2 regions of the Vibrio sp. 378 genome follow, and region 1 is predicted to be linked to the other one. Evidence: predicted binding sites of a transcription regulator. Region 1 holds the regulator's gene; the other holds the start of a gene.
What was found. The regulator CRP, encoded in region 1, controls carbon source genes, mostly activating them, when cyclic AMP is high. The targets are predictions, from matches to a motif close to TGTGANNNNNNTCACA.

Region 2: R7Q48_RS13355 (NupC/NupG family nucleoside CNT transporter) is a predicted target of CRP. The motif match lies at 4,526-4,541, and genes of this name have one in related genera.

Annotation. Positions count from the first base shown of each region.
Region 1 covers NZ_JAWOUO010000020.1:28,684-34,771, reverse strand. Annotated here, with positions in the region: gene R7Q48_RS22055 (TIGR02444 family protein) at 1-438, shown strand, start outside; gene R7Q48_RS22050 (hydrolase) at 526-1,533, shown strand; gene R7Q48_RS22045 (YheU family protein) at 1,567-1,779, shown strand; gene R7Q48_RS22040 (phosphoribulokinase) at 1,905-2,774, shown strand; gene crp (cAMP-activated global transcriptional regulator CRP) at 3,015-3,647, shown strand; gene R7Q48_RS22030 (DUF1338 domain-containing protein) at 3,784-4,575, opposite strand; gene astD (succinylglutamate-semialdehyde dehydrogenase) at 4,824-6,088, opposite strand, start outside.
Region 2 covers NZ_JAWOUO010000006.1:208,071-214,158, reverse strand. Annotated here, with positions in the region: gene R7Q48_RS13375 (phosphopentomutase) at 1-227, opposite strand, end outside; gene deoA (thymidine phosphorylase) at 296-1,624, opposite strand; gene deoC (deoxyribose-phosphate aldolase) at 1,722-2,498, opposite strand; gene R7Q48_RS13360 (hypothetical protein) at 2,589-2,723, shown strand; gene R7Q48_RS13355 (NupC/NupG family nucleoside CNT transporter) at 3,098-4,381, opposite strand; gene R7Q48_RS13350 (TatD family hydrolase) at 4,586-5,359, opposite strand; gene R7Q48_RS13345 (DUF5363 family protein) at 5,346-5,543, opposite strand; gene prfC (peptide chain release factor 3) at 5,638-6,088, opposite strand, start outside.

The DNA of each region.
Region 1 (6,088 bases):
TTTAGTCTGCAATTTTATGGTGTGCGAGAAGTGAAAGAGGCGTGTTTATCATTACAGAACAACTACCACGGTAACGTGAACCTACTCCTGCTGCTCAGATGGCTCGATGAGCAGCAACTCATTTTCCAAGAAAAAGACTGGCCCTTGGTGCAAGACTGTCTAGGTAGGAGCGAAACTTTACTTCACTCCTTTCGCGACCTTCGTCGCCACCTTAAGTCTCAAGTCAATGACGCTTTGTATCGTGAGACCTTGCAGTTTGAGCTGCAACTAGAAAAGCAGCAACAAGCGGATTTGGTGGACTGCATTAACTCACTTGCACTACTCAAAAATGATGGTGACCCACTGACGTTGAGATACTGTCGTCAACTCGGTGGGGAGCATTTGCAGCAAGCCTTTGCTATTCCGGTGCCAAACATTCAACCACCAAAACGCCCATAAATCTGTAGAATACCTATAATCTTTATAAAGGATTATATTAATAAGTTCTTCAACGGACACCGAAGGACCGCATAAGAGCAGTTAGGTATGACACAATTTTTCGCAGCCGCCGGGATCAAAAACCCGCATCTCCAAACGCTTTTGCCGCGTTTTATTCGCAAAAAAGCGTTATTTACGCCGATTTGGCAAACCCTCGATACATCCGATGGCGACTTTCTCGATCTCGCGTGGAGCGAGGACCCAACCCAAGAGCCTGCACAAAAAAAGCCGATTTTTGTTTTATTTCATGGGTTAGAGGGGTGCTTCTATAGCCCTTATGCCAATGGGCTAATGAATGCATTTGCTCAATCTGGATGGCTGTCGGTGATGATGCATTTTCGTGGCTGCAGCGGTAAACCAAACAAAAAAGCACGAGCTTATCACTCGGGAGAAGTGATGGATGCTCGTTACTTCCTAGAGCACCTTGAACAACGTTTTCCTGATAATCCCAAAGTTGCAGTTGGTATTTCTCTTGGCGGTAACATGTTGGCGAATTATTTAGCCCAATATAAAGACCACCCTATTTTGAATGCAGCGACTATTATCTCAGCGCCTTTAGACCTAGCGGCGTGTGCGAACCGTATAGAACAAGGCTTTTCAAAAGTGTATCGCCGTTACCTGCTTTCTTCACTGAAACGTAACGCGTTACAAAAGCATCATCTACTGCATGGTGAGCTTGCGCTGTCCTACAACTCAATAAAACGTGTCACAAGATTGTATGAATTCGATGATTTGATCACGGCACCACTGCACGGTTTTAAAGACGCACAAGATTATTACGATCAATGTTCTGGCTTAAGTAAACTACAGCAAATCACGCTACCCACACTGATCATCCATGCCAAAGACGATCCGTTCATGACCGATGATGTGATACCGAAGTTTGTTTTGCCAGATAACATTGATTACCGTCTCTTTGAACACGGTGGCCATGTTGGCTTCCTAACAGGAACGGCGTTAAAACCTAAGTTTTGGTTGGAGGAAGCGCTGCCCGCGTATTACGAAAGTATCGCCGCAGATTACCTTTCTGCTGTATCCAAGCAACGAACGCAGTAAACTAGCCGCTCATCATAAAAGTTAGAGGTATTTATGATCATTCCATGGCAAGACATTGCGCCGGAAACATTGGAAAACTTAATTCGTGAATTCGTCTTACGCGAAGGAACGGATTACGGAACCGTTGAGGTTTCTTTGCAAGACAAAATTGATCAAGTTAAAGCTCAATTGGAAAAAGGTGAAGCGGTTATCGTGTTCTCTGAGCTACACGAAACCGTCGATATTCAACATAAAACAAAATTTTAGACCCTTCACATTTTACCGTATCCCACTCGATGACAAGGTATTGTTACGTGCTATAGTGGGATATCGACCGTGCAGTAGTAACTCTACTGCACATTACAGGTAAGTAATTTTCGACAAGGTTTGTCATGTCAGCTAAACACCCAATTATTGCGGTTACTGGTTCGTCCGGTGCCGGCACGACCACTACATCTGAAGCCTTCCGTAAAATGTTCAATATGATGAACGTTAAACCCGCATGGGTTGAAGGCGATAGCTTCCATCGCTTTACTCGCCCAGAAATGGACATCGAAATTCGCAAAGCCCGCGAGCAAGGTCGACACATTAGCTACTTTGGCCCACAAGCTAATGACTTCCCGGGATTAGAAGAGTTTTTCCGTAAGTTCGGGCATGATGGTACTGGCAGCGTGCGCCGTTATCTGCACACGTTTGACGAAGCGGTTCCCTACAATCAAATGCCAGGCACGTTTACACCGTGGCAAGACTTACCCGAAAACAGCGACGTGCTGTTTTATGAAGGGTTACATGGTGGCGTGGTCGATGGCGATGTTAATGTTGCTCAACATGTGGATTTCTTAATTGGCATGGTGCCGATTGTGAACTTAGAGTGGATCCAAAAATTCGTACGTGACACTCGCGATCGCGGCCATTCGCGTGAAGCGGTAATGGACTCAATCGTGCGATCCATGGACGATTACCTCAACTATATCACTCCGCAGTTTTCTCGTACTCACATCAACTTCCAGCGCGTACCGACCGTTGATACTTCCAACCCACTTAATGCAAAAGGCATCCCTAGTTTGGATGAGAGTTTTGTGGTGATTCGCCTACGCGGTATCAAGAATGTCGACTTCCCATATCTGCTGGCCATGATTGATGGCTCATTCATGTCACGCCACAACACGATTGTCGTACCCGGCGGTAAGATGAGCTTTGCAATGGAGCTCATAGTTCGGCCTATCCTACAACAGCTCATCGAAACAGGGAAAATTGGCTAAAAACCTGCCTGCGAAGATGTTTACTTTTCATACCGTGATCATGTGCACAGTTTTGCTTACAAAATCTCAATCATGGCACGATTAAAATCAAGAAATCGTTTTCGAAAAAGGATACTATTTCTTACCGAAACACAAGAGAGCTTGCAGCATATAAAAAGTGCTCTTATTCTAGTAGGCCTAATTCAGGCTTAGCTAAAATATGGATAGCGCAAGCGTACCCTGCAGAGGAAGTGAGATATTATGGTTCTAGGTAAACCTCAAACCGACCCAACATTAGAGTGGTTTCTTTCACACTGTCATATTCATAAGTACCCTTCAAAGAGCACGCTAATTCACGCGGGCGAAAAGGCAGAAACTTTGTACTACATCGTTAAAGGTTCTGTTGCGGTTCTTATCAAAGACGAAGAAGGTAAGGAGATGATCCTTTCTTACCTAAACCAAGGAGACTTTATTGGTGAACTTGGTCTATTCGAGGAAGACCAAGAGCGCACAGCTTGGGTTCGTGCTAAATCTCCTTGTGAAGTTGCTGAAATTTCTTTCAAGAAGTTCCGTCAGCTTATCCAAGTAAACCCAGACATCCTAATGCGTCTTTCTGCGCAGATGGCTCGTCGTCTTCAAGTAACTAGCCAAAAAGTGGGTGACCTGGCGTTCCTAGACGTAACTGGTCGTATCGCTCAGACGCTTCTGAACCTTGCAAAACAACCAGACGCAATGACTCACCCAGACGGCATGCAAATAAAGATCACTCGTCAAGAAATCGGTCAAATTGTTGGCTGTTCTCGTGAGACAGTAGGTCGTATCTTGAAGATGCTAGAAGAGCAGAACCTAATCTCTGCTCACGGTAAAACCATCGTGGTTTACGGTACTCGTTAATCTCGAACTAGAGTGACACGAACAAAATTATAAAAGCCACCAATGGCAACATTGGTGGCTTTTTATTTGCTCATGACCAAATGAGATAGGGTGCAGCGAACACTAATGAGTAAGCTTAACAGGTTAACCCTAAAACTTAGCCATTCGTACTTTCAAAGATTTTGTCAGCTGAAGCAGCCACGAAACCTGGGTACAAATCACCATTTTCCATCGGATAGCGCTTAGCAAATTCATAAAACCCGCCAGGGATAATTTCAGTGCCTTCGCTAAAACGAACCGCTACTTTATCTGCCATGGTCGATGACTGCTCTAGCAACACCTCAGGAGTGCCCTTCACTTCACCACCATTTTCATTAATGGTAAACCCAGCGGTACGCAGATGATTGTTTACCTGCTTCACTTCTTCATATTCATTGAGCTGGTTAACGCTCACCGTGAAGTGGTTTGCTCCGTAACCATGCGCCGCAAGCCAAGATGCGTACTCACTTTCTTTAGCCAACGTTTGGTAATCAGCAAAGCTTAAATCCCACAAGCGTCCACCATGTAAGAATGCGCTATCGTTCAGCTTGTCAGCATCGACTTGTGCCACCAAATTTTTCACAATCTCTTGTAGCTCAGGCGAGCACTCTTCAACTTTTAGCTCACTAATAAATACTTTAGGTTGCTTCGGATCTGGGTGCTCATAGTGCTTAGCAACCAGCTTTTTGCTTTCGAAAACGTAATCACCACACGCCTTGTAACCAATAGCTACAAATGGCTTAGCTAGAGTTTCAATACCAAGAGGCGCGATATTGAAGGTACGTAAAGCTATATGATCATTAATCAGAGGCTCATCTTCTTGAAGCAGCTGATGCACTTTAGCAGCCGAAGGGCAAAGACGTTGAATGTAATCTTGCCATAGCGATTCAAATAACACATCGGGCGTCATAACGACTCCTTGTTACGAGATGTAGAGTTTAAAGGTAAGCGGAAGTTGGCTGCTCGTTCACAACAAGAGTTGTCCAGAATAATGAACGAGCAACCATCAACCTGTGACGGTAAATGCCAGTCAGTCAACACGCTTTTCCGAGTCTTTGCTCACTTTTCGTGTTCTGCCAACGATCACTACAACCCATACCTAAATGATGCGCCGGCAAGGTGAGCCGCAATGCATAGTTGCGACTCTATAATAAAAACTTATAGCGCTACACCTGGACTCAATGTTGCAGGCAAGACAGTTTCTTGACCTTCCATTGATGCCATTGGGTACGCACAGTAATCTGCTGCGTAGTAAGCGCTTGGGCGCAAGTTACCCGACGCCCCCGGACCACCAAATGGCGCATCACCGCTTGCACCAGTGAGCTGGCGGTTACGGTTCACGATACCTGCACGAATGTGGTCAACGAAGTATTCCCACTCTTGGTCGTCGGTTGAAACCAAACCAGCAGATAAGCCAAAGCGCGTATCGTTTGCTAGCGCCACGGCTTTATCTAATCCTTCGTAGCGCACCACTTGCAGAAGTGGGCCGAAGTATTCTTCATCTGGTAACTCAGCAATGTTCGTTACATCAATGATGCCAGGAGAAACAAACGCCGCCTCTCCTGCTTTCGCTTCAATCAAGCTTTCACCGCCAAGAGACTGTAGATTAGCTTGTGCGTCAAGAATAAACTTGGCTGCCGCGACCGAAATTTGCGGTCCCATAAATGGCGCAGGTTCTGCAAATGGTTGGTCTACGCGAATATTGCGTGTCGCTTCAACGAGTTTGGTGATAAGCGCATCGCCTTTTTCACCCAATGGCACATACAAACGACGAGCACACGTACAACGCTGCCCAGCACTGATAAACGCTGACTGGATGATGGTGTAAACCGTGGCATCCAAATCACCATATTTATCAGAGATCACCATCGGGTTATTACCACCCATTTCTAGTGCGAGCATCTTGCCCGGTTGACCCGCAAATTGACGGTGTAATACATGCCCCGTATTTGCGCTACCCGTAAACAGTACGCCATCGATGCCTTTTGCGTCAGCGAGCGCGATACCAGTTTCTTTCGCGCCTTGAACAAGGTTAATCACGCCTTTCGGCAGACCGGCTTCTTCCCATAGCTTCATTGCCAATTCACCCGTCCATGGCGTTTGCTCAGACGGTTTGAAGACTACCGTGTTACCAGCCAGTAGCGCAGGCACAATGTGACCATTTGGTAGGTGGCCTGGGAAGTTGTAAGGACCAAACACCGCCATCACGCCCAATGGGCGGTGGCGCAATACGATTTGGTTGCCTGCTGCTTCACGGCTCGCCTCACCAGTGCGGTCATGATAAGCGCGAATCGAAATGGCAATTTTACCTGCCATTGCCGCTGCTTCAGTGCGCGTTTCCCAAATTGGCTTACCAGTTTCTTTGGCAATGACTTCGGCGATTTTTTCGCTGTTCTCTTTTACTTTCTCCGCAAAAGCCAACA
Region 2 (6,088 bases), on a different contig from region 1:
CCAGGTGCGAAGCGACCTGTCGATTCTTTATGCGCCATTGCCAAACCAAGTTTCGATAGATTTGGAAGGCGAAGTGCACCTTGGCGATTGTCGTTATCTGCTAAGCCTTTTTCACATTGGTCAGCGATGTGACCTAGTGTGTCTGAACCTACATCACCAAATTCTTTAGCATCGGCAGTTGCACCGATACCGAATGAGTCTAGTACTAAAATAAATGCTCTTTTCATTGCTCGTTCCTTAGGCCCACTCGGCTTTTTATTATGGTTGAGTAGGCCTTGTGTAATTACTTGTTCTATTAGATATCTTCTGCACGAATTTGGCGGTAAACCTCTGGAGTTGGTGTGTATTCACCACCTACTTTGATTGCACTGCGCAGTGCTTTTGCCGCTTCTTCCCATTGCTCTTCAGTGCGAGCGTGGATGACCGCAAGAGGTTTATCACTGTCTGCGACCTCACCTAGGCGGATGAACTCGTCGAAACCAACTGCGTAGTCGATTTCATCAGTAGCAACTCGACGACCACCACCCATAGCAACCACAGCCATGCCGATAGCACGTGTATCCATTGCAGAGACAATGCCCGTTTCTGTTGCGTAAACTGGCTTGATGATTTCTGCTTTTTCTAAGTAGTTGTCGTAGTTTTCTACGAAGTCTGCTGGGCCGCCTAAGCCGGCAACCATCTTGCCGAAGCACTCAGCCGCTTTGCCGTTATCCAGCACTTCCATCAGTTTTGCGCGTGCGTCTTCTGTGTTCTCAGCAAGCTTGCCAAGTACTAACATTTCAGCACATGAAGCCATGGTCACTTCAAGTAGACGAGGGTTACGGTATTCACCCGTTAAGAAACGAACCGCTTCACGAACTTCCACTGCGTTACCCGCTGAAGACGCCAATACTTGGTTCATGTCCGTAAGAATTGCCGTAGTCTTAGTGCCAGCACCGTTTGCTACCGCAACGATTGATTTTGCTAGCTCTTCAGACGCTTCGTAAGTTGGCATAAATGCACCTGAACCCACTTTTACGTCCATCACTAGCGATTCCAGACCCGCCGCCAGTTTCTTAGAAAGGATCGACGCCGTAATCAGGGAGATATTGTCTACCGTTGCGGTAATATCACGAGTCGCGTAAACACGCTTATCCGCAGGAGCAAGGTCACCAGTTTGACCGATGATCGCCACACCAGCGTCTTTGGTTACTTGACCAAAAACATCGTTGCTCGGCGTAATGTTGTAACCAGGGATAGATTCAAGTTTATCCAGCGTACCGCCTGTATGACCAAGACCGCGGCCAGAGATCATAGGTACGAAACCGCCACACGCTGCCACCATTGGGCCAAGCATTAAAGAAGTTACGTCACCCACACCACCGGTTGAGTGTTTGTCGACAATTGGACCACCGAAGTTCATGTGGCTCCAGTCGATAACCATGCCCGAATCACGCATTGCACACGTTAAGGCGATGCGCTCATCCATGGTCATTTCATTAAAGAAAATCGTCATAGCAAACGCCGCAATCTGACCTTCAGATACCGTGTTGTTCGCTACGCCTTGAATAAAGAAGTTGATTTCATCGGCGGTTAGGACTTCGCCGTCACGTTTTTTACGAATGATTTCTTGTGGTAAATACATTAGTGCCTCCCAAGCTCTTTTGAGCCATGGTTGTAGTAGGATAGAAGAGGTTTGGTAGCACCCGTTTAGGTGCTACCGTTCAGACGTATTATTGGAATTAGTACGCTGTTGGATCAGCGACGTCGTCCGATACTTCTAATGTATTTAGTAGGTTGGTTAGCAGGCTAGACGCACCAAAACGGTAGTGACGAGCATCAACCCAGTTGTCACCTAGGATTTCGTCAGCCATTGCTAGGTATGCAGCTGCGTCTTCAGCAGTGCGCACACCACCTGCTGGTTTGAAACCAACAGTTTCTGCAACACCCATGTCGCGAATAACTTCAAGCATCATGCGAGCGTATTCTGGTGTTGCGTTTACTGGCACTTTACCAGTTGAAGTTTTAATGAAGTCAGCACCTGCTTCAATACAGATTTGAGATGCTTTCTTGATTAGTGCTTCTTCTTTTAGTTCACCTGTTTCGATGATCACTTTAAGAAGAATGTCACCACAAGCTTCTTTACATTGCTTAACTAGTTCGAAGCCTACTTTCTCATCACCCGCCATTAGCGCGCGGTAAGGAAAAACTACGTCAACTTCGTCTGCACCGTAAGCAACCGCCGCTTTTGTTTCAGCAACTGCGATTTCAATGTCGTCGTTACCATGTGGGAAGTTCGTTACTGTTGCAATACGAACCTCTGGCGTACCTTGCTCACGAAGTGTCTTCTTAGCAATAGGAATAAAGCGAGGGTAAATACAAATTGCAGCTGTGTTGCCTACTGCTGTTTTCGCGTCATGACATAGTGAGATCACTTTTGCATCAGTGTCATCGTCATTCAACGTAGTTAGGTCCATAAGTTTAAGTGCACGTAGCGCTGCTGCTTTTAAATCGCTCATTTCTATCTCCGATCAATATTCAAAAAATTCACTACTCAGCCTTACATCACGTCTTTAACTATAATCAACAAGTCGAGACAATGTGAGTAAATGGCTAAACAGTCTATTAATGAACGGACTTGGTTCCCTGAAGACTCGGCATATACAGCGAAAATTTATCATATGCCAATTGCTATCCTTGTCACCGCACAGTACCAGTTTGGCCTATGGCACAACAATCTATGATTGCGGTGTCTTTAATATCACATCACAAAGCAAAACGCCTATTAGATCTAATATTGCAGGGCAATTCATTTGCCCATCGATTATGTAATATTCATTACGTGATTAAGAATCAAGCTTAACCACTATCCTGTGATTAATACATTATAGAGTTTCACCGCAAAACTGTAGCACCAAATAGAGCGCAAACGGTTTGTATCTCAAAATTTCCTAGCCCCTATTCCATTGACTGCGTAATACCTCGACTAAGGCAAACACCCGATGAAATTTTGGAGCCCGAAAAACGAAAAATGCCCCGCAGCAATCTCTTGCTACAGGGCATGATTGCTACAGGGCATGATGTAAAACGGCGTCTATATATTAAGAACCGATTCTAATTATAGTGCTGCAAGGCTTAAGCAGAAGCCTGCAATTGTCGCTGCCATAAGGTTAGACAACGTACCTGCAAGAACTGCTTTAACACCCATGCGAGCGATGTCACTACGACGGTTTGGTGCAAGGCTACCTAGACCACCAAGTAGAATCGCGATAGAAGAAAGGTTCGCGAAACCACATAGTGCGAATGAGATGATAGCTGTTGTCTTCTCAGACATTACTTCACCAGTTGCCGCGATTACTTGAGCGTTTTCACCTAGATATGGTGTGAAGTTCAAGTAAGCAACGAATTCGTTCACTACGATTTTCTGACCGATGAATGAACCAGCTGTTACAGCTTCTGCCCATGGAACACCGATTAGGAATGCTAGTGGAGAGAACGCGTAACCTAGGATTAGCTCTAGTGTTAGTTCTGGCATGCCGAACCAACCACCGATGCCACCTAGCATACCGTTGATTAGCGCGATTAGACCAACGAATGCGATTAGCATTGCACCTACGTTAAGTGCAAGTTGTAGACCAGAAGCCGCACCGCCCGCAGCTGCGTCGATTACGTTAACTGGTTTGTCGTCACCGCCGTCCATCGCTTCTTCGATACTTTCGTGAGGCTGGTCAGTCTCAGGGTGAAGGATTTTAGCGAACAGTAGACCACCTGGTGCTGCCATGAATGATGCCGCAACTAGGTACTCTAGTGGAACACCCATAGATGCGTAACCAGCTAGTACACCACCAGCAACAGAAGCTAGACCACCACACATTACCGCGAATAGCTCTGATTGAGTCATTTTTGGAACGAATGGACGAACAACTAGAGGTGCCTCAGTTTGACCTACGAAAATGTTAGCTGCTGCTGACATTGATTCCGCACGCGAAGTGCCTAGCGCTTTTTGTAGTGCGCCACCAAGAATCTTGATAACCCATTGCATAACGCCAATGTAGTAAAGAACTGAAATCAGTGCAGAGAAGAAGATCAGTGTAGGAAGAACACGGAATGCGAAGATGAAACCGCCGCCGCCGAATACTTCGAACATCTTGTCAGAAACAAGACCACCGAACAGGAATGATGAACCATCGTTACCGTAGTTGATAACGTTAGAAACACCTGAAGAGAAACCGTTTAGTAGATCACGGCCCCAAGGTACATACAGAACAAATGCACCTAATGCGAATTGGATAGCGAATGCGCCACCCACAGTTCTAAAGTTGATAGCTTTTCGGTTGTTAGAAAATGCCACTGCAATCGCAAGAAGCACTACCATACCGATTAGGCTCATAAACAGGCTCATAGTTTATGACTTCCTTATAAGTTATTTATTGGCGTGTTACAAAATGGAGCTATAAAGCGGGGGCAATTATACTCATGCAGAATCAATTAAAGTAATGCCAGCCTCACACTTTCCTATAAGATTCATGATTGATTCAACCAGCTTTGTGAGTTAATTCACAATAAGCAGGAAAACGTTTTCGATTTCAAACCACATTTTTAGATTTTATTCACATATCGAGAAAGCAAAATTGCTATTTTTCCACAGTTGAGAGGCAATCGATTGCTTTCGGCCGTTATGCAACTCTACGAGCTCATTAAAGACGTGAATGAGTTTGGCTGGGTGATTTGACTCCCCTTGATATCCAAGTATAGGCATATCTGGTGCGTCTGTTTCGATTACTAGGTTTTCGAGTGGTAATTTTTGAATTGCGTCGCGTGTTTTCTTGGCTCTTGGGTAGGTAATCGTTCCTCCTACACCGATAAAAAAACCTAATTTGACCCACTCCATGGCTTGCTGATAACTCCCAGAAAAAGCGTGTAGCACACCACCTCTAGGGAGATTCGCCGCTTTCACCATTTGAATGAGGCGATTGTGCGCTTTTCGGCTATGTAAAATAACTGGGAGTTCGAAGCGTCTAGCCAGCTCAAATTGAACTTCAAGTATCTTTTCTTGCAACTGTGGATCAACATCAATGGCAAAATCTAAACCACACTCTCCTATTGCCACGCACTGCTGCCCTTTTTGATTTAGATAGCCTTCTAGCTCTGTAAGGTGCTGCTCAACGTTATCTTCAAGAAAATACGGATGAAAGCCGAGCGCATAATACAAATTGGCATGTTGCTCTGCCAAAGTTTGAATACGAGCCCAGTTTTGCGGACCGACGGAAGGAATCAAAATTCTTGCGACGCCTTGCGTTTGAGCAAGCTCAAGTTGATGTGCAAAGTCATCTTGAAACACATCAAAATCAAAGTGGCAGTGCGTATCAAAGAGCTTCATCTTGACGCTTTTTATCTGTATCTGCGGGCAGAAAATCAGAGGATGGTTGGGCTTCACTCTTCTCTTCAGTTTGATGGGCTGGGTCTTTTCGATATGGGACACAACTACGTTTCTGATCGGGAGTTAACCCCATCTCTTTACACCAGTTGTCGTAACGCTTTAGCCCACGTTTAAACCAATTCATATCTTATCCTTATATAAAAACGCCCTTGGCTAAGTTTATAGCCAAGGGCGTTTTAAAATCTAGTTTGCGTTAAGGCTTACCCTAACCGCGCAAATTAGTGCTCACGCGTCGCACGGAAATCAACGTCAGGGAAACGCTCTTTCGCCAAGTTTAAGTTAACCATTGTTGGGGCGATATACGTTAGGTTATCACCACCATCCAATGCTAAGTTCGCTTGATTCTTGCGTTGGAACTCATCCAGTTTCTTCGCATCACCACACTCAACCCAACGAGCAGTTGCAACGTTAATGCCTTCATAAATCGCTTCAACGTTATACTCAGATTTCAAACGAGCCACAACAACATCGAACTGAAGTACACCAACGGCACCAACGATCAGATCGTTGTTCTGTAGAGGACGGAATACCTGTACCGCACCTTCTTCTGATAGCTGAACCAAGCCTTTGAGAAGCTGCTTCTGCTTTAGTGGATCTTTCAGGCGAATACGACGGAATAGTTCCGGAGCGAAGTTCGGAATACCAGAGAACTTCAATGATTCACCTTGC